Regions from separate parts of the Neobacillus sp. SM06 genome, predicted to be linked through region 4. Evidence: riboswitches for the same ligand, from Rfam matches in the RefSeq annotation. Region 4 holds a riboswitch; each other region holds the start of a gene.
What was found. Region 4 has a riboswitch for S-adenosylmethionine ahead of mtnK (S-methyl-5-thioribose kinase). Riboswitches for the same ligand answer to the same signal wherever they lie in the genome.

Region 1: it holds a riboswitch for S-adenosylmethionine, as region 4 does, so the genes downstream of both, ACQYAD_RS00925 (methionine ABC transporter ATP-binding protein) here and mtnK (S-methyl-5-thioribose kinase) in region 4, are expected to answer to the same signal.
Region 2: it holds a riboswitch for S-adenosylmethionine, as region 4 does, so the genes downstream of both, ACQYAD_RS04555 (methionine biosynthesis PLP-dependent protein) here and mtnK (S-methyl-5-thioribose kinase) in region 4, are expected to answer to the same signal.
Region 3: it holds a riboswitch for S-adenosylmethionine, as region 4 does, so the genes downstream of both, ACQYAD_RS01365 (homoserine dehydrogenase) here and mtnK (S-methyl-5-thioribose kinase) in region 4, are expected to answer to the same signal.

What each region holds. Positions count from the first base shown of each region.
Region 1 covers NZ_JBNWEO010000005.1:148,898-156,785, forward strand. Annotated here, with positions in the region: gene ACQYAD_RS00895 (arsenate reductase family protein) at 1-202, shown strand, start outside; gene gcvH (glycine cleavage system protein GcvH) at 263-646, shown strand; gene ACQYAD_RS00905 (DUF2231 domain-containing protein) at 783-1,265, shown strand; gene ACQYAD_RS00910 (toprim domain-containing protein) at 1,394-1,750, shown strand; gene ACQYAD_RS00915 (thioredoxin family protein) at 1,753-2,064, shown strand; gene ACQYAD_RS00920 (hypothetical protein) at 2,221-2,571, shown strand; SAM riboswitch class I at 2,700-2,806, shown strand; gene ACQYAD_RS00925 (methionine ABC transporter ATP-binding protein) at 2,966-3,991, shown strand; gene ACQYAD_RS00930 (methionine ABC transporter permease) at 3,984-4,652, shown strand; gene ACQYAD_RS00935 (MetQ/NlpA family ABC transporter substrate-binding protein) at 4,668-5,504, shown strand; gene sufC (Fe-S cluster assembly ATPase SufC) at 5,984-6,769, shown strand; gene sufD (Fe-S cluster assembly protein SufD) at 6,787-7,888, shown strand, end outside.
Region 2 covers NZ_JBNWEO010000011.1:259,180-267,067, reverse strand. Annotated here, with positions in the region: gene metH (methionine synthase) at 1-901, opposite strand, end outside; gene ACQYAD_RS04565 (bifunctional homocysteine S-methyltransferase/methylenetetrahydrofolate reductase) at 879-2,741, opposite strand; gene metC (cystathionine beta-lyase) at 2,738-3,928, opposite strand; gene ACQYAD_RS04555 (methionine biosynthesis PLP-dependent protein) at 3,928-5,040, opposite strand; SAM riboswitch class I at 5,135-5,252, opposite strand; partial or broken gene ACQYAD_RS04550 (hypothetical protein) at 6,621-6,961, shown strand; gene ACQYAD_RS04545 (polysaccharide biosynthesis protein) at 6,912-7,223, shown strand; gene galU (UTP--glucose-1-phosphate uridylyltransferase GalU) at 7,239-7,888, shown strand, end outside.
Region 3 covers NZ_JBNWEO010000007.1:40,629-48,516, reverse strand. Annotated here, with positions in the region: gene argF (ornithine carbamoyltransferase) at 1-322, shown strand, start outside; gene ACQYAD_RS01375 (argininosuccinate synthase) at 399-1,610, shown strand; gene argH (argininosuccinate lyase) at 1,730-3,106, shown strand; SAM riboswitch class I at 3,204-3,316, shown strand; gene ACQYAD_RS01365 (homoserine dehydrogenase) at 3,383-4,618, shown strand; gene ACQYAD_RS01360 (YfhD family protein) at 4,797-4,982, opposite strand; gene ACQYAD_RS01355 (YfhE family protein) at 5,067-5,195, opposite strand; gene ACQYAD_RS01350 (TIGR01777 family oxidoreductase) at 5,264-6,166, opposite strand; gene recX (recombination regulator RecX) at 6,237-7,034, shown strand; gene ACQYAD_RS01340 (SDR family NAD(P)-dependent oxidoreductase) at 7,155-7,829, opposite strand.
Region 4 covers NZ_JBNWEO010000014.1:47,673-55,560, forward strand. Annotated here, with positions in the region: gene ACQYAD_RS08825 (pyridoxal phosphate-dependent aminotransferase) at 1-669, opposite strand, end outside; gene ACQYAD_RS08830 (carbon-nitrogen family hydrolase) at 768-1,553, shown strand; SAM riboswitch class I at 1,707-1,868, shown strand; gene mtnK (S-methyl-5-thioribose kinase) at 1,942-3,129, shown strand; gene mtnA (S-methyl-5-thioribose-1-phosphate isomerase) at 3,135-4,181, shown strand; gene ACQYAD_RS08845 (hypothetical protein) at 4,252-4,644, opposite strand; gene ACQYAD_RS08850 (BC1872 family protein) at 4,868-5,191, shown strand; gene ACQYAD_RS08855 (ABC transporter permease) at 5,227-6,402, opposite strand; gene ACQYAD_RS08860 (efflux RND transporter periplasmic adaptor subunit) at 6,453-7,775, opposite strand; gene ACQYAD_RS08865 (hypothetical protein) at 7,778-7,888, opposite strand, start outside.

The sequences.
Region 1 (7,888 bases), on a different contig from region 4:
GGAGCTGAAGAAATTTTTTAACACAAGCGGCTTAAAATACCGCGAATTAGGGTTAAAGGACAAAATCAAGACGGCATCAGATGCTGAACTTCTTGATTTGCTCGCCTCAGACGGGATGCTGATTAAACGGCCGCTTGTAACAGACGGCAAAAACGTAACGGTTGGCTTTCGTGAAGATGAATTTGAAAAAATGTGGCGATAGGATGGTTTCTCTTTTTAAGAGAATCAAATAAATTTAAAAATCATTATGGAGGGATCGCTAGTGGATACACCAAAAGATTTGCGTTATTCTGAAGAACATGAATGGGTAAAAGATGAAGGCGCTAAAGTGCGTGTTGGAATTACCTACTTTGCACAATCCGAACTTGGGGATATCGTATTTGTAGAGCTTCCGGAGGTTGGCGATGAGGTTACTGCTGACGAGCCATTTGGCAGTGTTGAATCGGTTAAAACTGTTTCCGAGCTTTATGCACCAGTCAGTGGCAAAGTTGTTGAAGTGAATGAAGAGTTGAGCGACAGTCCCGAGTTTGTTAATGAGTCTCCATATGAAAAAGCATGGATGATCGTGATCGAGCCATCCGACAAGAGTGAACTTGATAAGCTGATGACAGCCGACCAATACGATAAAATGACACAAGAAAGCTAATTTTTTGATTTACATGAAAAGTGCGGTTTGATGACCGTACTTTTCTTTTTTTAAGAAATTTTTAAAAATCGTATGGTAATGTCTCCTAGTGAGTGAAAAACTGCTGTCAACCTGCAGTTTAAAGAGGAGGAAAAAAATGTTTCAAGAAGTGTTTTCGCATATTCACCCAATAATGGTTCATTTTCCAATTGTCCTAATCCTTTTTGCAACCATTTATGATGTTTTTTCGCTTATCACCAAGCGGAAAATTTCTCCGCGCAAAGGGTTTTGGCTTTGGCTCATCGCCTTTCTCAGCGCATGGATTGCCGTCGGGACAGGCCCTGAGCACGATGCGAGGGGAAATACAAACGTATTCGAATACCATCAGGATCTTGCGGATCTAACAACCTTGATTGCCTTTTTGGTTGTGGCGTTCCGCGCATTCTTCGTTTTGAAAAAGAAAGAGTTGATCCGTGTATCATTGGCGGCTTACCTTGTTTTATCCCTTTTAAGTACAGTAGGAATTTTGTCGACAGGTTATTTTGGCGGAAAGATGGTCTACAGCCAAGGAGTAGGCGTCAAAATGAACGGAACCTATGTGAATCCGCCAAAGTCTGGCAAATGGAATCAGGGGAACTAATTTCTAAGCAAACCTCTACTCGATCACATGGGGATCATGCTATAGTTGTACCATATATGGGTGCACGTGAAGAAAGTATGCGAATATGTTAACATTAACGAACAACTTAACTTTATGGGTGATCTCGGATGGATAGCATGATGATGGAAAAAGTGATTATTGTCGAAGGAAAATCTGATAAAAACAAAGTAAAGAAGATTATTAATGAGCCAGTTGAAATTATTTGCACAAACGGTACAATCAGCATGAATAAAATGGATGAGCTGGTCGAATCGCTTGTAGATAAAGACATTTATATATTGGTTGATGCAGATGAAGCAGGGGAGAAGCTCCGAAAGCAGTTAAAGCGCGAGTTTCCTGAAGCCAAGCATTTGCATATTGATCGAATGTACCGTGAAGTCGCGACAGCCTCTGTAAAGCATTTGGCAACCATTCTTTTAGGCGCGAATATTGATGTACATGCTGAATTTTTGGAAATGGGTTGACGATGATGAATGAATGGAGCCAGCAAGAGCTAAATACTTTCTTTGAGGATCATTCTACCGGGCTTGTTTATTTTTATACACCGCTGTGCGGCACGTGCCAAATGGCTTCCCGAATGCTAACAGTAATCACCGAAATGATCGATTTGAAAATCGGGAAAATGAACTTGAATTATTATCCTGAAACAGCAAAAGCATTTTTAATCGAAAGTGTGCCCTGTCTTTTGTTTGTCAAAGATGGCCAAGTTGTTGAAACGATTTATGCTTTTCATTCTGTGCCGTATCTATTGGAAAAAGTCCATCAGCATATCCTGTAGAAAGCAGGTGCCAAAGCAGCTGCTTTCTACATATTTCTCAGGAAATATTCGACAGTAGGGATGAAATTAAAAAGAAATTGTCGAACTATTTTGAAAGGAATATTGGAACCACTACGGAATATATACGTATAGAGCGATTAATTCGGAGTGGTCAAAATGAAGGATAATGTTCAACTTTTTATCAATGGTATCAAGAATAAAGCGCACGTACAACCACTAATTACGAAAGCCAATCTGTCAATCGAGCTGATAACAGAGGCAGAACGGGTTTCGATGGTTTTTTTCGACGGCGATGTGTGTATGAATCCTAATGATAGTGGTGAGTATGAAAATTGGCAGATGACGGGCAGAGAAGAGGGAATGATTGCCTTATTGAAGGGACAGGAAAAATTGCGTTCCTTGGCGGAAAAAAAAGTTTTGTCTATCAAAGCGCCTTTTCGCACGATCTTGCTGCTGGAGTCCATCTTTTATTTAGCAAAAAGCGAACCGGAACAGTTCTTGGTTTAAAACGAATGGGTAGTTGAGAATTTCGAGAATTTTGTCGAAATTTTTATTGACACCTTTTTTTATCCGTGATACGATAGTTTCCGTAATTATTTTAGGAATAGCCGATAACGTTAATTGAATAGAGGATTCTCTTATCAAGAGAGGTGGAGGGATGTGCCCAATGAAGCCCGGCAACCGTCAATACGAATTGAAATGGTGCCAATTCACACAAAGCGTTTGCTTTGGGAGATGGGAGAAAGGTTTGTTTTCTAATGCCTTTCTGCCAGTATGCAGGAAGGCATTTTCTTTTTGCTAGAATGGTTTAAGCTCAACGATCAAACGCTATCTGTTGTACAGGAATCGCTTGAAATAAATGCGGGTTGGTTATAAATTTGAAAAAAAGTAGGTGATTGAAGTGATATCTGTTAAAAATGTCCGTAAAATTTTCCCGTCCAAACAGGGTGAATTAACCGCCGTTGACAAGGTGAATTTAGAAATCGACGAGGGAGAAATTTTCGGAGTTATTGGCTACAGCGGCGCCGGAAAAAGTACGTTAATCCGCATGCTGAATGGATTGGAAATTCCTACAGAAGGTACAATAAAAGTAGCCGGCCAGGAAGTATCGAAAATTAAAGGCAAGGAACTTCGAAAAGCACGTCAGGAAATCAGTATGATCTTTCAGCATTTTAATTTGTTATGGTCAAGAACCGTTGCCGAAAACATTGCGTTTCCGCTGGAGATTGCCGGCATTAAAGGCCCTGATAGGCTGAAGCGGGTTCAAGAATTAATCAAGCTTGTCGGCCTCGAAGGCAGGGAGAATGCATACCCCTCACAATTAAGCGGCGGGCAAAAGCAAAGGGTCGGAATCGCAAGGGCACTTGCCAATAATCCGAAAGTCCTGCTCTGTGATGAAGCAACATCTGCTTTGGATCCGCAAACGACGGATTCAATCCTGGATTTATTGGTTGATATCAACAAAAGACTGGGTCTAACAATTGTGCTCATTACCCATGAAATGCATGTCATTCGTAAAATCTGTCATCGGGTGGCAGTAATGGAGAGCGGTAAGGTAGTTGAAACGGGATTAGTCCTGGAAGTATTTAAAAATCCACAGCAGCCGATTACAAAACGGTTTGTTCAGCAGGTAACCGAACCTGAGGCGACAAAAGATACAGTTGATCACCTGCTTGAAAAATATCATTCTGGAAGAATTGTCCAATTAACCTTTATTGGCGAGGCAGCCGAGCAGCCGGTGATTACCAATTTGATTCGGAATGCAAAAGCGAATGTGAATATCCTTCAAGGAAAAATATCACAAACGCAAAATGGCTCATATGGCACCCTCTTTATTCACCTTGATGGCGACCAGCAGGAAATTGAGCAAGCCCTTGATTTTCTCCGTTCGCAGCAAGTAGGAGTGGAGGTGGTTTCAAATGGATAAGCAATATTTTAAGGATATTGATTGGCAGGCAATGTGGGATGCAACGGTTCAAACCCTATACATGACAGGTTATTCCGTTCTGGCTACCTTTATTTTAGGAATTTTGCTTGGGCTTTTGTTGTTCCTTACTTCACCGGGAAATATGTGGGAAAACCGGCCTGTTAATCTTGTCATTAGTGCCGTTGTCAACGTTTTTCGTTCGATCCCATTTATTATTTTAATTGTTCTCTTAATCCCGTTCACAACCCTCCTTTTCGGGACAATGATTGGCGAAAACGCCGCATTGCCAGCTTTGATCGTAGGAGCAGCTCCATTTTACGCCAGAATGGTTGAAATTGGATTGCGGGAAATTGATAAAGGGGTGATTGAGGCAGCCAAATCGATGGGTGCATCAATGGGAACGATTATTTGGAAAGTGCTGCTTCCTGAATCGATGCCTGCACTTGTGTCCGGAATTACGGTTACAGCCATCGCGCTTGTCAGCTATACCGCGATGGCAGGTGTCATTGGCGCCGGCGGCCTTGGAAATCTTGCTTATCTTGAGGGATTCCAGCGCAACCGCAACGATGTGACGTTAGTTGCTACGATTATCATTTTGGTTATTGTCTTTATCATTCAGTTTATTGGTGATACCATCACGAAAAAAATAGATAAACGATAAAAGGAGATGTTTAGAATGAAAAAATGGTTAGGAGCGCTTTTGGCGCTAACGCTGGTACTGGCTTTAGCTGCATGCGGAACTTCGACTTCGAAGGATAATGCACAAGGCGGTAAAAAGCTGACAAAATTGGTTATCGGTGCTTCCAATGTACCGCATGCTGAAATTTTAAAAGAAGCACAGCCAATTTTAAAGGAAAAAGGAATTGATCTGCAAATTAAGACGTTCCAGGATTACATTATGCCAAATAAGGCATTGGCTTCAAAAGAATTGGATGCAAACTACTTTCAGACCATTCCTTATATGGAAGTACAAATGAAGGAAAACGGCTATAAATTTGCCAATGCCGGTGGAATTCACATTGAGCCGATTGCTGTTTATTCGAAAAAATACAAAAAACTTGAGGATCTTCCAAATGGTGCAACTCTAATTATGAGTAATTCTGTTTCCGATCACCCTCGTCTTCTGCGGATGCTTGAGAAGCTAGGTCTTATTAAATTAAAACAAGGTGTGAATCCTCAAGAGTACGATATTAAAGACATTGTGGAAAATCCAAAGAACTTGAAATTTGATACGAATTACGAAGCGTCTTTATTGCCGAAAATCTTTAAAAACGGTGAAGGAGATGCAGTTCTGATTAACTCCAACTATGCAATTGACAATGGTTTAAATCCGAAAAAAGATGGAATCGCACAAGAGCCGATTGATCCGAATTACGTGAACATTATTGCGGTGCGCCAAGGCGATGAAAATAAACCAGCAATCAAAACACTTGTTGATGTACTGCACTCAAAAAAAATTCAAGACTTTATCCTTGAAAAATACAAAGGTGCCGTTGTACCGGTTTCGAAATAACAAAAAGCAGGCAATAAGCCTGCTTTTTGTTATTACAAGGATAGTTCCATTTCCGTTTTTGCATACTAAAGAGGGTCAGGATCTTCGAAAACTTATTTGAAAAAAAATTAAAAATGCGGATAAAACAAAAAAATCCATGGATAAAAAGAGAAACTTCGCGGATAAATGGAAAAGTTCCGCGGATAAACGAACAAATTTCACGGATAAAACGAGCTTGAAGATATGCACCTATATAAATAGGAAGAATGAGAAAAAGCCGGCAACGAATCATGCTGGCTTTTTCCTAAGAAAAGAGCAAACCTCTTATTTAGACCAATAACCAATTGAAAAAGAAAATCATTTTTAATTTGTGACCTTTATCACTGCTTAGGAGTTGCTAACACATTTCATTTGTTATAAGATTGTAATGAGAATAGAATGAGAATAGAAAGAATGCTTTCAATTAATACCATTTTTTTATAAAAGCGAGGTAAATATATATGGCTGGATCAACGTTAACGATCAAAGATCTTCATGTAGCAATTGATGGGAAAGAGATTTTAAAAGGTGTCAACCTTGAAATAAAAGGCGGCGAAATCCATGCGATCATGGGCCCGAACGGGACAGGGAAATCAACGCTTTCATCGGCAATCATGGGTCATCCAAAATATGAGGTAACAAGCGGGAGCATTACATTGGACGGACAAAATGTTCTGGAAATGGAAGTCGATGAACGTGCCCGTGCAGGTCTGTTTTTGGCCATGCAATATCCAAGCGAAATCACTGGGGTAACAAACGCTGACTTCTTGCGTTCGGCACTTAATAGCCGCCTTGGAGAAGGAAACGAAATCTCTTTGATGAAATTTATCCGTAAAATGGATAAACAAATGGAGTTTCTAGAGATGGATCTCGATATGGCGCAGCGTTATGTCAATGAAGGTTTCTCCGGCGGAGAGAAAAAACGCAATGAGATTTTACAATTAATGATGCTTGAGCCAAAAATTGCAATCCTTGATGAAATTGATTCAGGCCTTGATATTGACGCCTTGAAAGTAGTCTCAAAGGGAATCAATGAAATGCGCGGTGAAGATTTTGGCTGTATGGTGATTACTCACTACCAGCGTTTATTAAACTATATCACTCCTGACTATGTGCATGTTATGATGCAGGGACGCGTCGTGAAATCCGGCGGACCAGAACTTGCACAACGCTTAGAAGCAGAAGGATATGACTGGATCAAGAAAGAACTTGGCATTGAAGATGAAACAGTTGGGCAAGAAGCGTAAGCGTTAGGAGGATTAACATGACAATCGAAACAAATCAATCGTTCGGTACGGATTTTGTCAGCTCCTTTTCAAAAGAAATGGGTGAACCGGCATGGCTTGAAGCAATTAGAGTGAAAGCGATCAATATTGCTGGCGATCTACCGCTACCAAGACCAGACAAAACGAAAATTGAAAAATGGAATTTTAGCCAGTTTAATCAGCATACAGTCAAAAGTAAATCATATGGATCATTAACAGAGCTTCCAGTGGAAGTAAAAGCGTTAATTGGCGATTTGGAAGCAACGAACAAAAATTTGTATATTCAGCGCAACCAAACACCGGCATATTTAACACTGTCGGATGATCTTCGCAACAAGGGAGTTATTTTTACAGATATTTTTACAGCTGCCCGTGAGCATGGGGATTTGCTTGAAAAATATTTTATGACAAAAGCAATCAAAGTAGATGAACATCGGTTAACGGCTCTTCATGCAGCTCTTTTCAATGGCGGTTCCTTCCTCTACGTTCCAAAAAACGTGGAAATCGAAGAGCCAATCCAAGCTGTTTACGTGCATGACGATCCGGAAGCTAATCTTTTTAACCATGTTATCGTTGTGGCTGAAGATAATAGCTCGGTCGTCTATGTGGAAAACTACATTTCGACACTTGATTCTTCCAGCAATGTGGTAAATATCGCAACAGAAGTGATTGCCAATACCAATGCGAAAATTAATTACGGTGCCGTTGACTATTTGGCGAAGGGGATCACAACCTATGTAAACCGCCGTGGTATTGCGGAAAGAGATGCCCGAATTGAATGGGCGTTAGGCTTAATGAATGAAGGCAATACGGTTTCTGAAAATACAACCAATCTTATTGGCGACGGCTCAAGTGGTGATACGAAAACCGTGGTGGTCGGCAGCGGTGAACAAACTCAGAACTTTACGACAAAGGTTGTTCACTTTGGCAAGCATACCGATGGAAATATTTTAAACCATGGTGTGATGAAAGACAGCGCCTCTACGGTCTTTAACGGAATTGGTAAAATCGAGCACGGTGCATCGAAATCGAATGCTGAACAAGAGTCACGCGTGCTAATGCTTAGCGAAAAAGCACGCGGTGATGCCAATCCCATCCTGT
Region 2 (7,888 bases), on a different contig from region 4:
TTTCCCGAATATGTTCTGGTGTCGTTCCGCAGCAGCCGCCGACAATGTTTAACCAGCCATGGTCGGCAAAATCTGCGAGTTTTTTCGCTAAAATTTCCGGCGTTTCGTGATAATGTCCTTCTTCGTCAGGCAAGCCGGCATTTGGATAACAGCTGACTGCAGTGGAAGCGAGATCCGACAATGAGCGGACATGATCCTGCATAAACTCAGGGCCTGTGGCACAGTTCAAGCCGACCGCAATCGGGTTCATGTGTTCGACAGAAATATAAAAAGATTCGATTGATTGTCCAGCCAAGGTTGTCCCCATCGGTTCAATGGTTCCGGAAATCATTAAGGGAAGTTTTTTCCCAGTCTTTTCAAATGCCCGCTTGATTCCCAAATAACCTGCTTTCACGTTTAGCATATCTTGGCTTGTTTCGAGCAAAAGCAAGTCCACTCCGCCATCGATTAGGCCGATCGCTTGCTCTTCATATGCGGCCGCCAGCGCATCAAAGGTAGTGCCGCCAGTAACGCTTAGCGTCTTTGTTGTTGGCCCCATCGAACCGGCAACATAGCGGGGCCAGTCGTCAGTGGATGCCTGTTGGGCTGCGCGAACCGCAATCAGCGCAGCAATTTTATTGAGTTCATATGCTTTATAGCCAAGGCCATATTCATCGAGGACAAGACTAGTTGCGCCGAACGTATTTGTTTCAATAATATCGGCCCCGGCTTCCAAGTATTCCTGATGGATTTTAGCAATAACCGAAGGAGCGGTGAGATTAAGATGTTCATTGCAGCCTTCATATTGTTCGCCTCCAAAATCTTCAGCGGTTAAGTTTGCTTGTTGCAACATCGTTCCCATTGCTCCGTCCATGACAAGAATGCGCTTTTGCAGTTGTTCAATGATTGGTGTTTTCGGCATATCTCTTCCTCCTTAAGTCATTCGCATGCTGACGGGTATAGAAGGCTAATTCTGTTGTCAGTTCATAGCGCAAAAATGGTGTGATCAAATAAATGCCATTAAATAACTCGAGCGCGGCATCAATTAACGATTTGGTTACATCGATTCCTTCGCGGGCTGCCTGAAGCGGATCGTCGTTGAAGCGGAACATCCGCTCCCGAATCTGTTCGGAAATTTTTATCCCTGGCACTTCATTGTGCAGGAATTCAGCATTTTTACTGCTTAACAATGGCATCAATCCAATATAGATTGGTGCATCCAGATGTTTGGTGTGATCATGGATTTCCCGCAATTTTTCTTCGGAAAAAACAGGCTGGGAAATAAAGTAATCCGCTCCGGCAGTTATTTTTTTCTCGAGCCGCTGTACGGCCTTTTCCAGTGAACGAACGTTTGGGTTAAAGGCTGCTGCAATGCTAAAGGCGGTTTTTTCGCCAAGGTCTTTGCCGGATATGGACAAACCGTTATTCATTTGCTTCATCATTTGGATTAAGTCAAATGATGACAGATCATAAACGGATGAGGCTCCGGGAAAATCGCCGACTCGTGCCGGGTCGCCGGTTATCGCTAGCACATCATGCATCCCAAGCGTGTGAAGTCCCATCAAATGGGATTGCATTCCGATAATATTGCGATCCCGGCAGGAAATGTGAATGAGCGGCCGCATTCCGAGTTTGGTTTTCACCAAATAGCCGAGTGATTCGTTTGAAATCCGGATCGAAGCAAGCGAATTATCAGCTAATGTAATCGCATCAATGCCAGCTTCTTTCAGCGCCTTTGCCCCTTCGAAAAATTTATCGGTATTCAGTTTCCGTGGCGGGTCGAGCTCAACAATTACCGACGGGCTTTCTTTTACCATTTCCTCAAGGCGGGGGAAATCGCGTTTGGCTGGGGGTGATTGAACAGCGATTTTTGTGTCGGTTCGTTTTACTGTCTTCTCTGTTACTGGAGCCGCGTTTTTTAGTTCCGCGGCAATTGCGCGAATGTGTTCCGGCGTAGTCCCGCAGCAGCCGCCAAGCAAGCGGACTCCTTCGTTTCGAAAAGCTTGAGCCGAGCGGCGGAAGTATCCAGCGTCACTTTCGTAATGAAATTTCCCGTCAAGGTAGAAAGGCAGGCTCGCATTTGGATAAGCGGATAAAAAGGCCTTTTTCGGCAGTTCAACTTGCTCAAGTGTTAGCAGCATGTGGTGTGGTCCAAGCCGGCAGTTCAAACCGACTACGTCTGCGCCAAGGCTCTCCAATCGTTTGAAGGCTTCGTTGACGGGCGTTTGATCCTGTAAAATCCCGGGTTCATGAAGCGAGACTTGAGCGATCAGTGGCAGATTGGTTTCCTTGCGGGCAATGGCTACCACCGTTTCGAGCTCTTTTAGATCGTAAAAGGTTTCTAAAAGAATGCCATCGACACCTTCAAGCAGCAGACAATACAATTGTTCACGGAAACTACGTTTAATTTCTTCAAGCGCAATTGAACTTGGCTTTATACCGCGATTGCCGCCCATTGTTCCAAGCACAAAAGTCCCGGTTCCAGCAGCTTGTTTTGCGTTCCGGACAGCCGCACTGTTGATTTCTTTGACAGAATCCTCCAAGCCGTAGCGCTGCAGTTTTAAATAATTGGCCGCATACGTGTTCGTTTGAATCACATCGGCGCCAGCATCAATATATGCCTGATGAATCGCTTGAATTTGCTCCGGTTTGGATAGATTCAATTCTTCAAGGCAGGAGTCTTTACCATAACTATAAAGCAATGTCCCCATTGCCCCATCAGCAATCAACATTTGTTTTTCTAATTTTTGTAAAAAGCTCATACGTTTTCTCCTGGTAAAACAAGCTGCTTTTGCCGTACATGCTCTAGTGCTTGTGAAAAATCATTGATCAAGTCATCCGGATTTTCGAGTCCAACCGATAAGCGGAGCAGGCTGTTTTGAATGCCGCGCTTTTCCCGTTCAGTTTGCGGCATTGCTGCATGCGACATTTTGGCAGGATAGGACAAAATCGATTCCACTGCGCCAAGGCTTACAGCAAAAACCGGAATCTTGACATGTTTGACAAAGATTCGTAAGGCTTCTTCATTTTCCAATTCAAACGATAGCACTGCTCCCGGTCCGTCAGCCTGTAAGGTTTGCACCTTATGCTGCGGATGATTTTTCAAGCCGGGAAAATAAACTGCAGGTACAAGTGGATGGTTTTCGAAAAACTCGGCAAGCTTCTCCGCTGATTTTTGCGATTGTTCCAGACGGACATGAAGCGTTTTTAATCCGCGAAGAACAAGCCAGCAATCCTGTACCCCTAAAACAGCTCCAAATGAATTTTGCAAAAAACCGAGCCTTTTTGCTAAAGCTTCATCTTTCACAACTGCAAGCCCGGCAACGACATCGCTATGGCCGGATAAAAACTTCGTCGCGCTGTGAAGGACAATATCGGCCCCAAGCTCAAGCGGCTTTTGCAAAAGCGGAGTTAAAAAAGTGTTATCGACAAAGGTCAAGGCGCCAATTTCTTTCGCTATTTTGCTGATTGCCTGAATATCGGTTACCTTTAACAGTGGATTGGATGGTGTTTCAACATAAAAGGCTTTTGTATTTGGTTGGATTGCCTGTTTTACTTCTTCCAAATTAGTCATATCAACAAATGTATGTTCAATCCCGAACCGCGATAGAACCTCTGTCACCATTCGGAAGGTCCCGCCATATACATCCTCAGTAATTACCACATGGTCGCCTGAAGAAAGGAGGAGGAAGGCGGTTGAAATGGCCGCCATTCCGGAAGAAAAGGCAAATCCTTTCACACCGCCCTCGAGCTCCGCAATGACATCTTCCAGTGCTTCTCTTGTTGGATTCAGGCTCCGGCTGTAGTCATATTTGCCAAACTGGTCGATTTCGAACTGATGAAACGTTGAGGCATGCTGAATTGGTACGCTGACCGCGCCGTTTGTTGGATCAAATTTATGACGGTTATGAAGGAGCTTTGTTTCAAAGCTGAATTGTTCGTTTTTCATCATGCGTTCACTCCTTGTTTTACATTGGCAAAAGCTTGCTCAAGATCGGAAATTAAATCGGCTGCATCTTCAATTCCAACAGAAAAGCGCAACAGGCGATTGCAGACACCGGATTGAATCCGGATTTCTTCCGGGATGTCCGCATGGGTCTGAGTTGCCGGATAGGTGATCAAGCTTTCCACGCCTCCTAGGCTTTCAGCAAAAGTGATCAATGACAGGCCTTGCAAAAATGGGTTGACCCATGTTTCATCTTTTACACGGAAAGAAAGCATCCCGCCCCTTCCCGGATACAGAACATCAGTGACTCCTTCATGCTGGGAAAGGTATTCGACGATTTGCTTTGCGTTTTTTTCATGCTGTTTCATTCGCAATGCCAAAGTCTTCATCCCGCGCATAAGCAGCCATGAATCGAATGGACTGAGGACACCCCCGGCACCATTATGGTAAAGGGCTAGCGATTCACAAAGCTCCTTTCCTTTGGCAACGATCAACCCCGCGAGTACATCATTGTGTCCGCCTAAATATTTGGTTGCGCTGTGAATGACAATATCCGCACCAAGTTTGATCGGCTGCTGCAATAGCGGGGTATAAAATGTATTGTCAACGATTAACAGGATTCCGTGTTCTTTGGCAATTTTCGCAACGGCCGCAATATCCGTCTGCTGCATAAGCGGATTGGTGGGCGTTTCAAGAAAGATGGCCTTTGTATTTCGGGTAATCTTTTTTTCGATTTCATCGATATTGCTGGTATTAACATAGTGAGCGGTCAAGCCCCATTTTTTATAGCCTTGTTCAAGCAGGCGGTAGGTTCCACCGTATAAGTCTTCGCTTACGAGCCACTCATCGCCAGATTGAAAGAGCGATAGGATGGTAAAAATGGCAGCCATGCCCGAACTACAGGCAAAACCTTGATCCCCGCCTTCTAAATCAGCAATTGTTCTTTCAAGAAGCTGGCGGGTAGGATTTCCTGTCCGGCTATAATCAAACCCGGTCGATTGCCCAATCCCTTCATGCCGGTAGGCTGTTGAAAAATAGATTGGCGGATTCACTGCACCGGTTGCTGTTTCGCTGCGGTTCCCAATTTGAGCTAATTTTGTTTCTAATTTGTACATGACGATCACTCCTTGAAAGTTATAGTTGTTTTTTGTAAATAAAAAAAGTCTTCTATAAGAAGAAGACTTTTGTCATTGTGCGAACGCAGCCGTCTTCTTATCTCCCAAGTTACGCTGATAACTTGATGGACTTAGCACCTTTTCAATCTATAAAACAATTGAAGGTTGCTGAGGTGTCATTGGGCCATTCCCTCGACCTCTCTTGATAAGAAATCAAATATTTTTACTTTTCTTTAAAATTTACTACAATTCTTTGGGAGATGTCAATAATTAATTTGAAAATTAAGTTTGTTAGTGATTGCCAAAACGTATTTCTTAGCAATTTAGGAGCCTGATGCGATTAGAAAAGAGGTCGCTTCTTTGTTACTTGATGTTGCGTCGTGACGCATGAACGGAAAAAAAGCGAGTGATCGCGTCATGAGAAGTGTCGTTATGACGCGGAAACGGAAAAAAGGAGAGTGATCGCGTCATGAGAATTGTGTTCATGACGCATGAACGGAAAAAATCCAGACAAGCGCGTCATGAGAAGTGTGTTCATGACGCATGAACGGAAAAAAAGCGAGTGATCGCGACATGAGAAGTGCCTTCATGACGCATGAACGGAAAAAATGCAAGCAAGCGCGACATGAGAGAGGTGTTCATGACACGGAAACGGAAAAAAAGTGAGTGATCGCGACATGAGAAGTGTGTTCATGACGCATGAACGGAAAAAATCCAGGCAAGCGCGTTATGAGAGAGGTGTTCATGACGCGTAAACGGAAAAAAGGCGAGTGATCGCGTCATGAGAAGTGTGTTCATGACGCGTAAACGAAAAAAAAGGCGAGTAATCGCGTCATGAGAGAGGTTTTCATGTCGCGTAAACGGAAAAAAAGCGAGTGATCGCGTCATGAGAAGTGTGTTCATGGCGCATGAATGGAAAAAATGCAGGCAAGCGCGACATGAGAAGTGTGTTCATGACGCGTAAACGGAAAAAAAGCGAGTAATCGCGACATGAGAAGTGCCTTCATGACGCATGAACGGAAAAAATGCAAGCAAGCGCGTCATGAGAAGTATCTTCATGACGCATGAACGGAAAAAATGCAGGCAAGCGCGTCATGGGAAGTGTGTTCATGACGCGGAAACGAAAAAAAAGGCGAGTAATCGCGACATGAGAAGTGCCTTCATGACGCATGAATGGAAAAAATCCAGGCAAGCGCGACATGAGAGAGGTGTTCATGACGCGTAAACGAAAAAAAAGCGAGTGATCGCGACATGAGAAGTGTCGTCATGGCGCATGAACGGAAAAAATGCAGGAAAGCGCGACATGAGAGAGGTGTTCATGACGCGTAAACGGAAAAAAAGCGAGTGATCGCGACATGAGAAGTGCCTTCATGACGCATGAACGGAAAAAATGCAGGCAAGCGCGTCATGAGAGAGGTGTTCATGACGCGTAAACAGAAAAAAAGCGAGTGATCGCGACATGAGAAGTGTGGTCATGACGCGTAAACGAAAAAAAAGCGAGTGATCGCGTCATGAGAAGTGTCGTCATGACGCATGAACGGAAAAAATGCAGGCAAGCGCGTCATGAGAAGGAACCATTACTTCCAGTTATTAGCGGTGTGGCAGGAATTGAGCAGGCAGTTCGAGAATTAAATATTGATCATATTTTGATTGCGATTCCTTCTTTAAGCAAAAAAGAATTGAATGTCATTTTTCAAGAATGCGCAAAAACGGCAGTAAAAACACAAATTTTGCCAATTCTTGAGGATTTATGACAGGAAAAGTATCCGTACAGCAGTTTCGCGATGTCGAAGTAGAAGATTTATTGGGAAGAGAACCGGTTCAAATGGACATAGAAAGTATTTCGGAATATATTACAAATAAGGTGGTGCTTGTTACGGGGGCAGGCGGTTCGATTGGTTCCGAAATTTGCCGGCAACTTACTTGAAGAGATTGGCATTGAATTTTCAGGGATTCGTCCAGGTGAAAAACTTTTTGAAGAATTGTTAAAGCCGGATGAGGTTCATGAACAGCAGATCTATCCAAAAATCAATATCGGCAAGAAGGCAGAAATCTTTTTAGAAGAAATTGAGGAGATTATCGCGACATTTGAAACTATGGAACAACAGGAACTAAAGGAAAAACTGATCCACCTTGCCAATCATAAAGCAATCACCAAACCATTATTATCTGTTTCTGTTTAAAGGAGTGTACGAGAAATGAAAGTACGAAAAGCCATTATCCCTGCAGCCGGGTTAGGAACGAGATTCCTTCCGGCCACAAAAGCAATGCCGAAAGAAATGTTGCCGATTGTCGACAAGCCGACAATCCAATATATTGTTGAAGAAGCCGTTGCCTCCGGAATTGAAGACATCATTATTGTGACAGGAAAAGGAAAGCGGGCAATTGAAGACCACTTCGACAATTCTTTTGAACTTGAACACAATTTATTGGAAAAAGGGAAAATGGATTTACTGGATGAAGTTCAAAAATCGTCCCGACTTGTAGACATTCATTATATCCGTCAAAAGGAACCAAAAGGATTGGGGCATGCGATTTGGTGTGCGCGCAAATTCATTGGCGATGAGCCGTTTGCCGTTTTGCTCGGCGATGATATTGTGCAGGCAAAAAAACCGTGCCTTCAGCAATTAATGGAACAATATGAAAGATATAATGCTTCCATTCTGGGTGTCCAGTCTGTAGCAGACGAGGAAGTTTCCCGCTACGGGATTGTTGACGCCCAGGCCATCGGTGAGCGCTTCTACAGTGTCAACAGCCTTGTTGAAAAGCCGAAGCAGGAAGAAGCACCGTCCAATCTCGCCATTCTTGGACGCTACATCTTAAGCCCGAAAATTTTTGAAATTTTAGG
Region 3 (7,888 bases), on a different contig from region 4:
CGGCTCCATCACGATTTGCCATGATCCGAAAGAAGCGGTCAGCGGCGCGGATGTGGTGGTGACTGACGTATGGGCGAGCATGGGTCAGGAACGAGAGCAGCAAAAAAGAATGGAAGACTTAAAAGCCTATCAAGTGAACGAAGCATTATGTGAAAATGCGAAAGATGATTTTATCTTCCTGCATTGCCTGCCAGCACACCGCGGCGAAGAAGTGACAGCAGAGATTATCGATGGCCCACATTCCGTCGTCTTTGATGAAGCAGAAAACCGGCTCCATGCCCAGAAAGCAATTTTGAAAATTTTACTTGAAAAAAAATACTAGCAATTTCTATGCGATTGGATGTATAATAATTCTATCAAATGAATTTTAATACAACATATTGCGAGGGGACAGTAAGATGTCAAAAGAGAAAATTGTTCTAGCCTATTCAGGCGGTTTAGATACATCCGTTTCAGTGAAATGGATTCAAGAAAAATATGGATACGATGTGATTGCGCTCGGTCTTGATGTGGGAGAAGGCAAGGATCTTGAAGCGATTAAAAATAAAGCATTGAATGTCGGTGCCATTAAAGCCTATATGATTGATGCAAAAGAAATGCTGGCAAAGGATTACTTGCTTCCGGCCTTGAAAGCAAACTGTTTGTACGAAGGGAAATATCCGCTATCTTCCGCATTATCCCGTCCGCTCATTTCTAAGCTATTGGTCGAAGTAGCCGAGAAAGAAGGCGCGGTTGCCGTTGCACACGGCTGCACTGGAAAAGGAAACGACCAAGTTCGTTTTGAGGTATCGATTCAAGCTCTGAATCCAAACTTGAAAATCGTTGCTCCAGTACGTGAATGGGGAATGACCCGTGATGAAGAAATCGCGTATGCCGAAAAAAATGGTATTCCGATTCCAATTAATTTGGAAAATCCTTTCTCGATCGATGCCAATATTTGGGGACGTGCTTGCGAAGCCGGCGTACTTGAAAATCCGTGGGCTGAAGCGCCGGAAGCTGCATTTGACTGGACAAATCCGATTGAGCAGACGCCGGATGAGGCAGAATACATTGAGATTGAATTCGAGCAGGGCGTTCCGGTTGCATTGAACGGTGAAAAACTTCCGCTTGTGCAATTAATCGAAACATTAAATATGCTTGGCGGCAAACATGGCGTCGGCCGCATTGACCATATTGAAAACCGCCTTGTTGGCATTAAATCGCGTGAAGTGTATGAAAATCCAGCAGCATTAATTTTAATTAATGCCCATAAAGAATTGGAATTCCTTACACTGCCGCGAGAAGTAACGCAATTTAAAACGCAGATTGACCAGCAAATGGCTAAAATTATTTACGAAGGTCTGTGGTACTCTCCGCTAAAAGCAGCACTGGATGCCTTTATTGAAGAAACGCAAAAAGTCGTTTCGGGAACCATTCGTGTGAAGCTTTTCAAAGGAAACCATACCGTTGTCGGCAGAAAATCCGTCCACAGCTTATACAATGAAGAGCTGGCTACGTATACGAAAGGCGATGCCTTTGATCACAATGCCGCAGTGGGCTTTATTAAGCTCTGGGGGCTGCCAACCAAAGTTTATTCCGAAGTCAACCAAAAAGAAACGGTTTTAAAATAACCGGTTCGCCAGCGATCTCAATTTTGCATATCAAAAAAAACATCGTTTAAAATAAAAGAAGGCATGCCCTCGAAATTTTTTCGAGGGCAAACTTCATATCGGTTCAGGAGGAACAGAGAATGTCAAAGTTATGGGGCGGGCGCTTTACAAAGGAAACGAACAAGCTCGTAGAAGAATTTACTGCATCGATTTCTTTTGATCAAAAATTGGCAAAAGAAGATATTGCCGGCAGCTTGGCACATGTACAAATGTTGGGGGAATGTGGCATTATCCCGTCAGAGGATGCTGGAAAAATAAAGCTTGGCCTGCTTGAGATCAAAAAAATGATTGAGAACAATGAAGTGGAATTTTTAGTTGAAGATGAAGATATCCACATGAATATAGAAAAACTGCTGATCGAAAAAGTCGGTTCGGTCGGCGGCAAGCTGCATACCGGCAGAAGCAGAAATGACCAGGTTGCAACCGATATGCATCTCTATTTGCGCACGAAAACAACTGAACTTATCACGCTGGTTGAGAGCGTGCAGCAAGCCTTGCTGGCACAAGCAAAAGTGAATGTTGAGACATTGATACCCGGGTATACTCATCTTCAGCGCGCCCAGCCTGTTTCATTCGCCCATCATCTTATGGCATACTTTTGGATGTTTGAGCGCGATAAGGAGCGACTGATTGATAGCTTAAAACGGATCAATTGGCTGCCGCTTGGCTCCGGCGCATTAGCTGGGACAACTTTTCCGATTAATCGAGAACGTGTCGCGGATATTCTCGGTTTTGAAACGATTTATCCAAACAGCATGGACGCTGTGAGCGACCGCGATTTTATTTTGGAATTTTTATCGATCGGCTCAATTATTATGACCCATATCTCCCGCCTTTCTGAAGAGTTTGTTCTGTGGTCAAGCCAGGAATTTCAATTTATTGAACTGGACGATTCTTTTTGCACCGGTTCGAGCATCATGCCGCAAAAGAAAAACCCTGACGTACCTGAACTTTTGAGGGGAAAAACCGGCAGAACGTACGGAAACTTAATGGGTCTGTTGACCGTTTTAAAAGGATTGCCGCTTGCTTATAATAAAGATTTGCAAGAAGACAAAGAAGGCATGTTTGATACAGTCGAAACGCTTGAAGGCTCATTAAAGCTTTTGGCACCGATGATCGAAACAATGAAAGTGAATACAAATGTTATGCGTAAAGCGATTAACCATGATTTTTCAAATGCAACGGATATTGCTGACTACTTGGTCCGCAAAGGCCTGCCATTTCGTGAGGCGCATGAAGTCATCGGGAAAATCGTCCTTTATGCGATCCAGCAGGAGAAATTTTTGTTGGATTTGAGCTTTGAAGAGTACCAGCAATTCAGTTCATTATTTGAGGAAGATATTTATGAGGTGCTGGCGCCGGAACATGTCGTTGCGGTCCGCAACAGCTTTGGCGGCACGGCACCTGAGCAAGTAAAAGCCCAAATCGAACTGGCTGAAGCCAAGCTCGGCAAATAAATGACGAAAATTTTTAAAAATATTGACATACCAGTCTGGTTGCGCTAATATGATTTTTATAAATTGACGATGGAAAATGAAAACAATTCTATAAATACTCTTATCCAGAGCGGCGGAGGGACTAGGCCCGATGAAGCCCGGCAACCTTCAAGGTATTCCTTGAAAAGGTGCTAATTCCTGCAGGTTTTTTCGAAACCTGAAAGATAAGAGGAGGAAAAAGCCCTCTTCTTATGAAGAGGGCTTTTTTTAGTCAAAAACAAGAAAGGGTGCGGGATGATGTCAGTTATTCGGGTTGCGATTTTAGGTTTCGGAACAGTTGGTGAGGGTGTATATAAAACAATTCAGTCACACGAGCAAGAGCTCACGGCGATTTTAGGGAAAAAAGTTGAAGTGGCAGCCGTTTTGATTCGCAATCAAAACAAGGTTCGCACTATCGGAGAAAAGGTTTTGGTTACAACCGATTTTGAAGAAATTTTGCGCTTGCCCCAGCTTGATGTTGTGATGGAAGCAATTGTAGAACAGGAGCCAAGCTTTACGTATTTAAAAAAAGCAATCGCCAGAGGCTGCCATATAATCACGGCCAATAAAGAAATGTTTGCCCACCATGGAAGAGAATTGCTTGAAATTGCCGCTCAACACAATGTATCGGTTGGGTTCGAAGCGACAGTGGCAGGCGGTATTCCCATTATTCAAACGCTTCGGCAATTGTTTCATGTCAATCAAGTTCAAAAGATTCAAGGAATTTTAAATGGTACCTCCAATTTTATTCTCACGGAAATGCGCGAGAAGAAGCAATCTTTTGCGTCGGCGTTAAAACAGGCTCAGGAAAACGGTTTTGCAGAAGCCGACCCAACAAATGATATTGAAGGAATCGATGCATTTTACAAACTGATGATTTTAAGCAAAATGGCTTTTGGCCAAGAGCCGAAATGGAATGAAGTCGAACTTCAAGGGATTGCCAAAATCACAAGCGAGTGGATTGCTTTTGCAGAGAAGCTTGGACTAAGATTTAAACATATTGCGACCGTCAGCAAGAATGGCAACCAAGTAACAGGGTCTGTAAAACCCGTTCTTGTAGCAAAAGATCATCCATTTTATTCGATCGAAGGAGTGCAAAATGCGGTCAATATTGTTTCTGATATTGTTGGAAGCATTACATTGCAAGGCCCGGGCGCCGGTATGTTTCCAACGGCAAGCGCCATGCTGGAAGACCTTATTTTTGTTTTGAAAAATAAAGCAGAAACGGTTCTTATGTCAAAGAGGGTAGAAGATGCGGCAAACAGCATCCAGCAGTCAAAAGGTGTCTGGATTGTCGATGGCGTATACAAAAAAAGAACAATCCATTCCATTCACTGGATAAGTGAACTGAAGAATGGCTGTTATTTGCTAAAAGCGGCAGCAGAAGAAATCGCTGAATTGGCAGAACAAAATAAAGGACTCATTTCCTTCCCGATTTATGGGGATGTGGAAAGGTTGAATCAGAAAGAAAGCAAATTGGCTATAACTTTATAACCGAAGTTTTCCACAGACTTATACACAGAATCCCCATACTTATCAACAATGTAATCATCAGTTTGGCAAAGGTTTAATCGAATTATCCACATTATCCAGAGGGAAAGAAGCGGAACCGGAAATTATCCACAATTTAAAAAAGAAGCAGGCTTGATCCTGCTTCTTTCTGAAAGGGTGGTTATTTCTTCTTTGCTCTAGCGCGCTGTGCAGCCGCATTTGACCGTGCTTGTGCCTCTAAATCCTCCTGATCAGCAAGTTCCCGGGAATATTCGACATCGAGTCCGTCTGATTTCAGATTCTTCGGCACTTGTGGAAGTGATGCTTTGTTTTTATCACGAGTTTTATGTTTGTTCGCACGACCCATTGCAAAAAACCCCTTTCGTTTTTTGATGGGGAATGGGATCCCCATTTATATCATCCGCAAAATGAAAAGAGTTATAAATGGTAATTAATGCTTGGATCTCCGTTCGTCAAAACCACCGGCGCGATCGGCCATTTTGAACTCTCTTTGATAGTTAACTTCCTGCATACTCGTTAACGTAAATTTCGGCTTTTCCTTCTTCTTTTTTTCCACCATCGAAAATCATTCCTTTCATCTGTACTTATCCCCATTTTTGCCTTTTTTAAAAGGAATGATACAAACGTTTATGAAAAAATGTCTCTTACTGCATCTGCGAGGTTGGGAAATTGGAATGAATAGCCGTGTTCCATCAATTGGTTTGGCAGAACTTTTTGTCCCTCCAAAACGAGCATACTCATTTCGCCAAGTAAAAGCTGGAGCGCAATGTTTGGAACAGGAAGCCAATGTGGCCGATGGAGAATTTTTGCAAGCTGCCGTGCAAATTCCTTCATTTGCACGGCATGTGGTGCTGTAAAATTAACCGGACCTGCGATTTTCCTGTTTTCAATCACAAATAAAAGAGCATTTACTACATCCTTGATATGGATCCACGACATCCATTGCCTTCCGCTTCCGATTGGACCGCCAACAAAAGCCTGATACGGAAAGACGATTTTCGGCAAAGCGCCTTCCTGCCGATCAAGGATAATACCAAACCGGCACAGTACTGTTCGTACACCGAGCTGTTCAGCTTCTATCGCTTTTTGTTCCCATTTCGTAACCGTTTTGGCAAGAAAGTCATGTCCCGGTTGCGAGGTTTCGGTGAAAATTTCCGTTTCAGAAGTACCATAATACCCGATGGCACTTGCGTTAATGAGCGCGCCCGGTTTTTTGTTCATTTTTTTAAAAACAGCAAGAAGCTCGTCAACCGCATTCAAGCGGCTATCCAGAATTTGCTTTTTTCTTTGTTCTGTCCAACGCCCTTTGCTCAATGATTCGCCGGCAAGATTGATAAAAATCTCTGTGTTCTCGAGATCCTTGAGTGGGTCGCTGGCAGGTGAAAGCCACTGAACAAATCGAACACCACTGTCCGGATTCTTTTTGCTTGAACCTCTTGTTAAAATAATGACTTCATGGTTATTTTTTACTAACGCTCCCGTTAGCGCTTTTCCAACAAATCCGCTGCCGCCCGCAATTGCGATTTTCATATCGACGCCTCCCTTTCGTTTATTTTACGATGATTTTTGAATATGTTAAAGTAATGCTGAGGTGAGAGGAATGGCGGTAATCACAAAAATCACCACCCAGCAAAAAAACAGCGATCGCTACAATGTGTTTTTAGATGAAAAGTTTGCTTTTAGTGTGGATGCGGATATTCTAATCAAATTTCAGCTTAAAAAAGGAATGGAATTGGACGCGTTTTCGCTGACGGAAATTCAATACAGTGACGATATCCGAAAAGCATACAATGCTGGGATCGCTTACTTGGCGCGAAGAATTCGGTCGGAAAAAGAAATCCGGGACTATTTGGCGAAAAAAGATGTGGAAGCCCCGATTGCGAATGAAGTTATCCATCGGCTAACATCACAGAATTATCTAAATGACGGGGAATATGCAGCTGCATATGTTCGGACTCAAATGAACACAACGGACAAAGGACCAGATGTGATCCGGATGGAATTGGCTGAAAAAGGGATTCAAAAAGAGATCATTCAAGATTGCTTGCGGGAGTTTACGGAAGAGCTACAGGTTGAAAAAGCCAAAGGACTGGCTGATAAATTTTTCAAAAAAAATGCAAAAGATTCTTTTCGGATCCTTAAGCAAAAATTGGAGGGTTTGTTGTTACGAAAAGGTTATTCTTTTGATGTGATTCAAAGGGTGAGAGCAGAATCTGCTCAAAAAGGAGTCGGTGGGGATGAACTTGAAGCAATTCGCTATCAGGGTGAGAAACTATGTCGGAAATATTCCCATTATACCGGCTATGAATATGAGCAAAAAATGAAACAGGCCCTATATCGGAAAGGATTTACAATGGACTTAATTGAAAAATTTTTGGACGAGCAGAAACAATCATAGATTATGGTTGTTTCTTTTTTTAGGACGAACCGGTCACTAGTGGCGTTAGTAATGCCCAATTCTCAGGTTAAAAGGGTCAACCGGTCGCTAGGGGCCTTCCTAATGCTTGCCCATCCCCATCTACTTCTTGCTCTCGATCATAATTGAATCTTGATCCATATGGTCGACGATGATTTGCGCAACTTCTTCTGCTGTCCGGAAGCGTGAGGGATCTTTCACATGATCCGAATAATCCCAAAACAGCGTATTCATGCCGCCCATATATGCAGCCGTAAACTTGATACTCGTGCCCTCAAATTCTTTTTGCAGACTCTCTGTAAAACCTCTAACCGCAAATTTGCTTGCCACATAGACCGATTCGTTTACTTTTGGCCGAAGCCCCGCAGTCGAGACAATATTGACAACACGGCCTTCACCCTGATGGAGCAGCAATGGTAAAACTGCTTTGGTCATCAGAATCGTGCCAAGGATATTTGTATCAAGCATTTCTTGAATTTGCTGGTCGGTCAACTGGTCGAACGGTCCAAAATGGCCGACCCCCGCATTGTTGACAAGCCCATATACTTCATAACGCTCATTCAAACCGCTGAGCTCCTCGCCAATCTCTAACGCTTTCCTAATATCCAAACTGAGAAAATCGGCACTGCCGCCGGAAAGTTCAATCAATTCTTTTACCGCTTGCAAATGGCTTTCTGATCTGCCAATTAGCAACAGATGATATCCTTTTTTTGCCAAAAGAAGAGCAAGTTCTTTCCCAAGCCCTGTTCCCGCACCAGTCACAATAAACGTCTTCATCCAATTTCTCCTCACATTTTAGAGTTAAATTCTTTCTTAATCATACAAAATTACCTATA
Region 4 (7,888 bases):
AAAACTGATCGGTTTTTTTCCATCAAAACCAATCGCACCGTAAGCAAAATCGTGGACAACACAAAGATCATGCCGCTTGGCAAGGGCAACGGTTTCTGCAAAAAATTCCTCCGTCGCAATTGCACCTGTCGGATTATTCGGATAATTCAAGAACATCAGCTTTGCTTTCTCAAGCGCCAGATCCGAAAGTTCACGGTAATCGGGAAGAAAGCCGTTTTCTTCCTTTAGAGCCATCCATTCCATTTTCGCCCCGGCAAGCTCAATCCCCGACCAATAATCCGGATACCCCGGATCGGGAACCAATACCAAATCCCCAGGATTCAGTAAACATTGCGGAATTTCAACCAACCCTGCCTTACCGCCAAAAAGAATCGCAACTTCTGTTTCTGGGTTAATCGTCACGCCATACTCCCGATTATAAAATTCAGCGGTAGCCTGTTTAAAATAAGCAAACCCTTGAAATGGAGAATAGCGATGGTTCACCGGGTTGAGTGCTGCCTGTTGCAATGATTCCACAATATGTGGCGGGGTAGGCTGATCAGGATTTCCCTGACCAAGATTAATAACATCTGTTCCGGAGGCAATGACCTCTTGCACTTTTGCAACAAGTGAGGCAAAAAACTGCTTCGGCAGCCGTTTTAACAGTTCCGATTGCTCAAATTGTTTCATTTTCTCCACCTACTTAAAAAATTCTTGAAATTCTAGTCATCAATCATATATCGTTAAAAGCAAGATGTAAAGATAATTTTTAAAGGGAGGGTTTAGGCATGCCCTTACGTGTTGCCTGTTTGCAAATCGACATTGCTTTTGGCGATCCAAAAGCAAATTTTAAAAATGTGGAAAAACAATTTCAAGCGCTTGAAGCTCATAATCTCGATGTGGTAGTGCTGCCGGAATTATGGACAACGGGTTACGATTTAACCCGGCTTGAGGAAATTGCCGACCGGAACGGAAGCGAATCAATCCATTTTCTTAGCCGACTCGCGAAAACGCATCAGGTGAATATCGTGGGAGGTTCCATTGCAAAGCAAACCGATCAAGGAGTGACCAACACGATGTTTTTCTTTGATCGGACTGGTACCGTTGTCGGCGAATACAGCAAACTTCATCTATTTCAACTGATGGATGAACACTTGTATTTGCAGCATGGCGAAAAAACCGGCCTTTTTCATCTTGAGGGCACGGCAGCAGCCGGTGTGATTTGCTATGACATCCGCTTCCCGGAGTGGATCCGTACCCATACAACCAAGGGTGCAGAAATTTTGTTTGTCGTCGCCGAATGGCCTCTGCCGCGTTTGGCGCACTGGCGCTCGTTGCTGATAGCAAGAGCAATTGAAAACCAATGTTATGTGGTTGCCGCAAACCGCGCAGGCTCTGATCCAAACAATGTCTTTGCCGGCCACTCGCTTGTGATTGATCCATGGGGGGAAATCGTTGCCGAAACAGGTGAAGATCCCGCAGTGCTTAGAGCCGTTATCGATTTGGAATTGGTGCAAAAAGTCAGAAAGCAAATCCCGATTTTCACCGACCGCAAACCGGAGTATTATTCATAGTAACGACCGAAACATGCAGTAAAGTTGAATTCACCACATTGACACTATGAAAATTTTTAAAAAAGCTATTGACAGATTACCAGAAACCTTGCTATCATCGTCATCAAGAAAAGTTACAAGCTTTTGAAAATTTTAAAATCAACTATAATCATTCTCTTATCAAGAGTAGGCTGAGGGAAATGGCCCAATGAAGCCCAGCAACCGACCGTAATACCTTCGTGAGAAGGGGCGCGCCCAATGCGCCAAAACATCCCTGTTTTGCAAGGCACGGTGCTAATTCCACAGAAAGCAATTTGACTTTCTGGCAGATAAGAGGTACGGAGCCTTGTTCTCATGCCTCTTTCTGCGGAAAGAGGCTTTTTATTTTTTCACAAAGGAGACAGAAACGATGACAGTAACGGTAAAACAAGCATATGAACCATTAACAGAATCAACGGCAATTGCTTTGGCAAAAAATCTTGAGCTGTTTCCGCAAGAAACTGAACTTACCTGCAAAGAAATCGGTGATGGAAATCTCAATCTCGTCTTTCATATCATTGATCAACATACCGAAAAAGGAATCATCATCAAACAAGCATTGCCCTATGCAAAGGTAGTGGGAGAATCCTGGCCGCTGACGATCCACCGTGCAAAAATTGAAAGCGACGCCTTAAAAAAGTTTGCTCAGTATGTGCCGCAGCTCGTCCCGGAAATCTATCATACTGATGAAACGCTGGCCATCACGGTCATGGAGGATCTCTCCCGCTTAACGATTGCCCGTAAAGGCTTAATCGACGGTGAAAGCTACCCGCTTATTTCGGAACATATTGGCACCTTTTTAGCGAATACGCTTTTTTATACTTCTGATTTTTACTTAACAGGAAAAGAAAAAAAGAATTTGGTCAAACAATTTTTCAATCCTGAGCTTTGCAACATTACCGAAGACCTTGTGTTCACGGATCCGTTCTTCGATATTGACACAAACGATTTTGAGCCAGAATTGCGGACAGATGTTGAAAAACTATGGAATGACCAGGAACTCAAATTGGAAGCGGCAAAGTTTAAGCATAAATTTTTAACGGAAGCCGATGCCCTGCTGCACGGCGACTTACATACCGGCAGCCTGTTCGCAAGCACGACCGAGACAAAGATTATTGATCCCGAATTTGCAGTTGTCGGGCCATTCGGATTTGATCTTGGCCAATTTATTGCCAACCTACTGCTGAATGCAATTGGGCGTGAAGACAGCCAGGCTGTTTTGTTCAAACATATCAACCGTACATGGACGGTGTTTGAAACGACCTTCCGAAAACTTTGGGAATCTGAAGGAAAAGATCCTTATACAAAGGTTAACGGCTATGTTGATGTTGTTCTGAACAATTTGTTTGAGGATGCCCTCGGATTTGCCGGCTGTGAAATCATCCGCCGCACAATCGGTCTTGCCCATGTAGCTGATTTGGATGGAATTGCGGACAAAGAAAAGAAGTTGGCAGCAAAGAAGCATGCACTACGATTAGGGCGCGCCCTGCTAATTGAACGAATTTCCATTCTCAATACGATCCATATCCAAGAAATTTTTGAAACAACGAAGGAGTGAATACCATGCCGATCACCGAAACAGTCCCCCACTCTGTTGAGTGGAACGAAACTTATATCACTGTACTTGATCAAAGAAAGCTACCGCTCGAGACCATATTTGTCGAGCTGCATTCCATAAAAGATGTATGGGATGCGATTGTTACGTTAAAAGTTCGAGGCGCTCCAGTGATTGGCATAACAGCTGCCTATGGACTTGCATTAGCAGCATCCCGCTACGAAGCCGAGTCGATTGAGGAGTTTCAGCAATTGCTGGAAAAAGATCGGGAGTATTTGGCCAGTTCACGCCCAACCGCTGTAAACTTGTTTTGGGCGCTCAACCGTTTAAGTACTAGTGTCAAAGGAGTCACCTCCGTGAATGAGGCGAAAACCACTCTTATTCACGAAGCGATTTGCATCCAAGTGGAAGATGAAGATACATGCCGGCAAATCGGTGAGCATGGCCTGTCTCTTTTTTCAAGCGGCGATAAGGTATTGACGATTTGCAATGCCGGCTCGATTGCGACCGCCCGCTACGGGACAGCGCTTGCCCCTTTTTATCTGGCAAAAGAACGGAATATTCCGTTAAAGGTTTTTGCATCAGAAACGCGACCAGTACTGCAGGGGGCGCGGCTAACAACATGGGAGCTGCTACAGGCGGGCATCGATGTCACCTTAATTACCGATAATATGGCCGCCCATACGATAAAGGCAAAAGAAATCAGTGCGATTATTGCCGGTGCCGACAGGATTGCCGCAAATGGCGACACCGCCAATAAAATCGGCACCTTCGGCCTCGCTGTTTTAGCCAAGCATTTCGATATTCCTTTCTATGTGGCAGCCCCGCTTTCGACTTTTGACCCTTCCCTGCCAAATGGGGAAGCCATTCCGATTGAGGAGCGTAAAGCGGAAGAAGTGACTAGGTTAAACGGCATACAAATCGCTCCGCCCGACGTTCACGTCTTCAATCCGGCCTTCGATGTCACGCCGAATGAACTCATCACCGCCATTATTACCGAAAAAGGCATTCTGAGAGAAAATTATTCGGAAGAAATTCAGCAATTATTTCGTTAAAAAACAGGAGAGAATTTTTCTCTCCTGTTTTCAATAAAAGACTCTGTTGAAAAATACATGATAAAGTTTTTTAGACTGCTGCAATGTTATTCTGTGCATCCAATGATTGATAAGGAAAATCCAAGTAAGTGGAAAGCTTTTCCTTGACGTGATGGCTCCATTTAGATGTATCAATTCCAGCTTGAGTTAAAATGGCATACGAGTACGTCCACGCTTTCATTTCCACATTCAGTCGGTAAGCCGAGTCGTTCCTCCATAAATCATAATCCAATTCCTGATCCAGATGATCTTTCAGGTGACCAATTTCATGCGCCAATCCATAAAGATCTTCCAACTCCCATTTATATGGTGCTTTTATGATAAAAGTCTCACTATTGAAACTCAGTTTGTCCGAAGTGAAATGCACTCGGCCGCCCAGCGCATTTGCTAGTTCACAAAGCTTACCTAATTGTTCTAGACTCATTTCCATCGCCCTTTCCGTTCAAAAAAAGCATAGTCTATTCTACTTGAATTCCACCGAATTTACAAGCCTTGTTATTGCAAACCGTTGTGAGTGACTACAGATTCCACTTTCATCATTTGCCTAAATTTTTTGAAAAAAAAGTGGATGTTCCGAAAGTTGTGTTATATAATATAAACAAACAATAATATCTGTTATATAATAATATCGAAAGGATGTTAAGCGAATGAACAAAACGGAATCCATTGCACGGAAAATTTTCGGTTGGAGTCTTAATCGCTGGGATCGCTGGTATGATTATGAAAAAGGTATTTTTATCAAGGATGAAGATTTTCAGCCAGAGAAAAACTTACAGCACGCTATGCTCATCGTTGAAAGATTAGAGGAGTTTGGGTATCACTACGATACCGATGGAATTTCAGTGGCAAGTTTTAATCATATACGGGCTAAAGGTGAAACATTGGCACAAGCTATCACAAATGCTGCCTACACCCTTATCGAGCAAAACGCAATGTTCGGCAGCTCCAAACTATGGCGGAAACTTTGCTAAAAAAAGAGAGCACTGGGTAAAGTTCCTAGTGCTCTCTATTCATAATGGAGCGCGTCAATCGGATTTAGTTTAGCAGCCTTATAAGCTGGTACTATCCCAAACACTAAACCAATCATAATCGAAAATAGAAGCGAAACCCATAGAACAGCCATGGAAATAACCGCTTCAATACCAGCAACGGACTTCACGGTGAAAGAACCTGAAATGCCAAGCAAAATGCCGATTAATCCTGCAATAACGGTAATCAATACTGCTTCGGTTAAAAACTGAAAAAGAATATCTCTTCTTTTCGCGCCAAGCGCCTTGCGAATTCCAATTTCCCTCGTCCGTTCTGTAACCGAAACAAGCATAATATTCATAATGCCGATCCCGCCAACCACCAGGGAAATAGCAGCAATTCCGGTAAGCATATACGTCATTAAATTGGAAACTGAGTTCGCCGTATCGAGCATATCCTGCTGATTCAGCAGCTTATAACTATTGGTATCATTGCGGAACAACGCCTTTAACTTTTTATCAAGATTTTTTAAAACCGGTTGAACCATTTTGCTGTTCTGTGCTTGTATAAAAATTGATTTGATCCCTTGGGCGTAAAACGTTCTTTCCGTGGTGCTTGCCGGAAGCAGAACACGATCGTCATCAGAACCGGCAATCGAATTGCCCTTTGGCTTTAATACACCAATTACCCGAAAGGTAACTCCGTTAATTTGAATCGTTTCTCCAATCGGATTTATAAAACCAAAGAAGTTTTGCGCAATGTTGGAACCTAATACCGCCACACGCGTTCGGTAGTCAAAATCAAGCGGTGAAATAAACCTTCCTTTTTTTAACGACAACGCTCTGATAGCTTGATAGCTAGAGTTAATCCCAGAAATTTCAATCCCATCTGCAAGCTTTTCACTTCGCTTAACGGTTGCTGTTTCGCTGATTACCGGCGAGATTGCTTGAATGCCTCTCAATTGGGCAAGATTCATCGTTTCCTCATAGCTTACTGTATTTTTGCTGCCCCGGCCGATGATGTTCACATAAATCAAATTGGTGCCAAGGTTTTGGATTTTCCCTTGAACCTGTTGTTTTGTTCCATTACCAAGCGATACCAAAATAATCACGGAGGAAATGCCGATAACAATTCCAAGCATTGTCAAAAAGGTTCTCAATTTATATGAAATAATGGTCTGAAACGCTGTTTTCACAGCTTCGCGAGCATTCAACCGCACCCCTCCTTCCGTTTTTTTTCGCATTCTTAAAAAAAGCAGCTGGTTTACTTTTGTTTTCCTTGCTTATTGCCACCGCCAAACATTTTCTTTAAAGCATTATTGTTCTTTTTCTTGTTGTTTTTATCAAGGGTGTAGCTTTTCGGAATGACGACTTTTTCTCCTTCCTGAACGCCTGAAACAATTTCAACAAATTGGTCATCGTGAATGCCTGTCTTTACTTTAGTCAGTTGCTGTTTGCCATCAGTTGATTGCACCATTACAAACGGATGACCGTTTTTTTCTTGAATGGCTTCAAGCGGGAGCAAAAGAATATCCTTCTTTTCAGAGGTGGTAATATACGCTTCCCCTGTCATTCCCGGTTTTACATCTGTCACTGTGTTTAATTTGACAGCAACCGAAAAAGTAGACACGCCATTTAGAACTTCCCCGATATTGGAGATAGAAGCAACCACACCCGTTAGCGAAGAAGTTGGCATTGCATTTAAGCGCACTTCTACGTTCTGTCCGTTTTTTATTTTTAGAATATCAAGTTCATCGACAGAAAGGGTCATTTGCATGTTGGTTAAATCGGCCACTTCAACTAGCGGATCTCCTTTCTGAACGGTGTCGCCCGGCTGCACCTTCACATCCACAACCGTCCCCGAAAATGGCGATTTTAAGGAAGGTATTTGTTCATTGGCCTGAAGCTGATTCAGCTTTGCTTTCGCCTGCTGCAGCTGGATTTCTGCTTTGGCCGCTTTATCTTGAAGGCTTTGATCTTTTTCCAAGGTAGCAAGAACGGCTCCCTGCTGAACTTCTGCACCTTGTGTCAGGGAAAGACTGGCTATTTTTCCAGAAGCTTTGGCTTGGACCTCTACTTTGTTGCCGATGCTATCCTGAATAGTAGCCAGAACGGTATTGTCCTGAACATCTTCGCCAATCGCTCCACTTATCTCAAGCACTTTGCCTGATACCGGACTGTTTATACTCCGATTTGCATTGCTTGTGGCAAGATCCCTCTGGGCACTTTCAGCATCAATTTCAGCCGCTTGCACATTGCTTTTTGCATCCAAAATACTTCCACTTAGATCATTTCCTTTAAAGGTAATGAAGTCTTGACCCGCTTTCACTTGTTCCCCAATTTGAGCCTTGACATCTTGAATGGTTTCCGCTGCATCTGCCTTAAATAGTTTCATTTCTGCAGAGCCGACCGTTCCTAGAGCATGTACCTTTTCCTGAATCGACCCTTTTTTGACTTCAACCGTTTTGGCCGGTTGGGAACCTGCACTTGCTGTTGTTTGCTTTTTATTTAAATAAAATGCGGCAACGCCAACAAGCAATACGAGCAAAGTCGTGAGCAAGAGCCATTTTTTCGGTCGTTTTTCCACCGTTACGCCCCTTTCTTGTTCTCAATTTGTTTCGTGATCGCTTTGGTCCATGCCTGTTTTTTCTGATTCAGCACATCTTGGGTAGCGTTTGGATGACTCTTTTTGAAACTTGC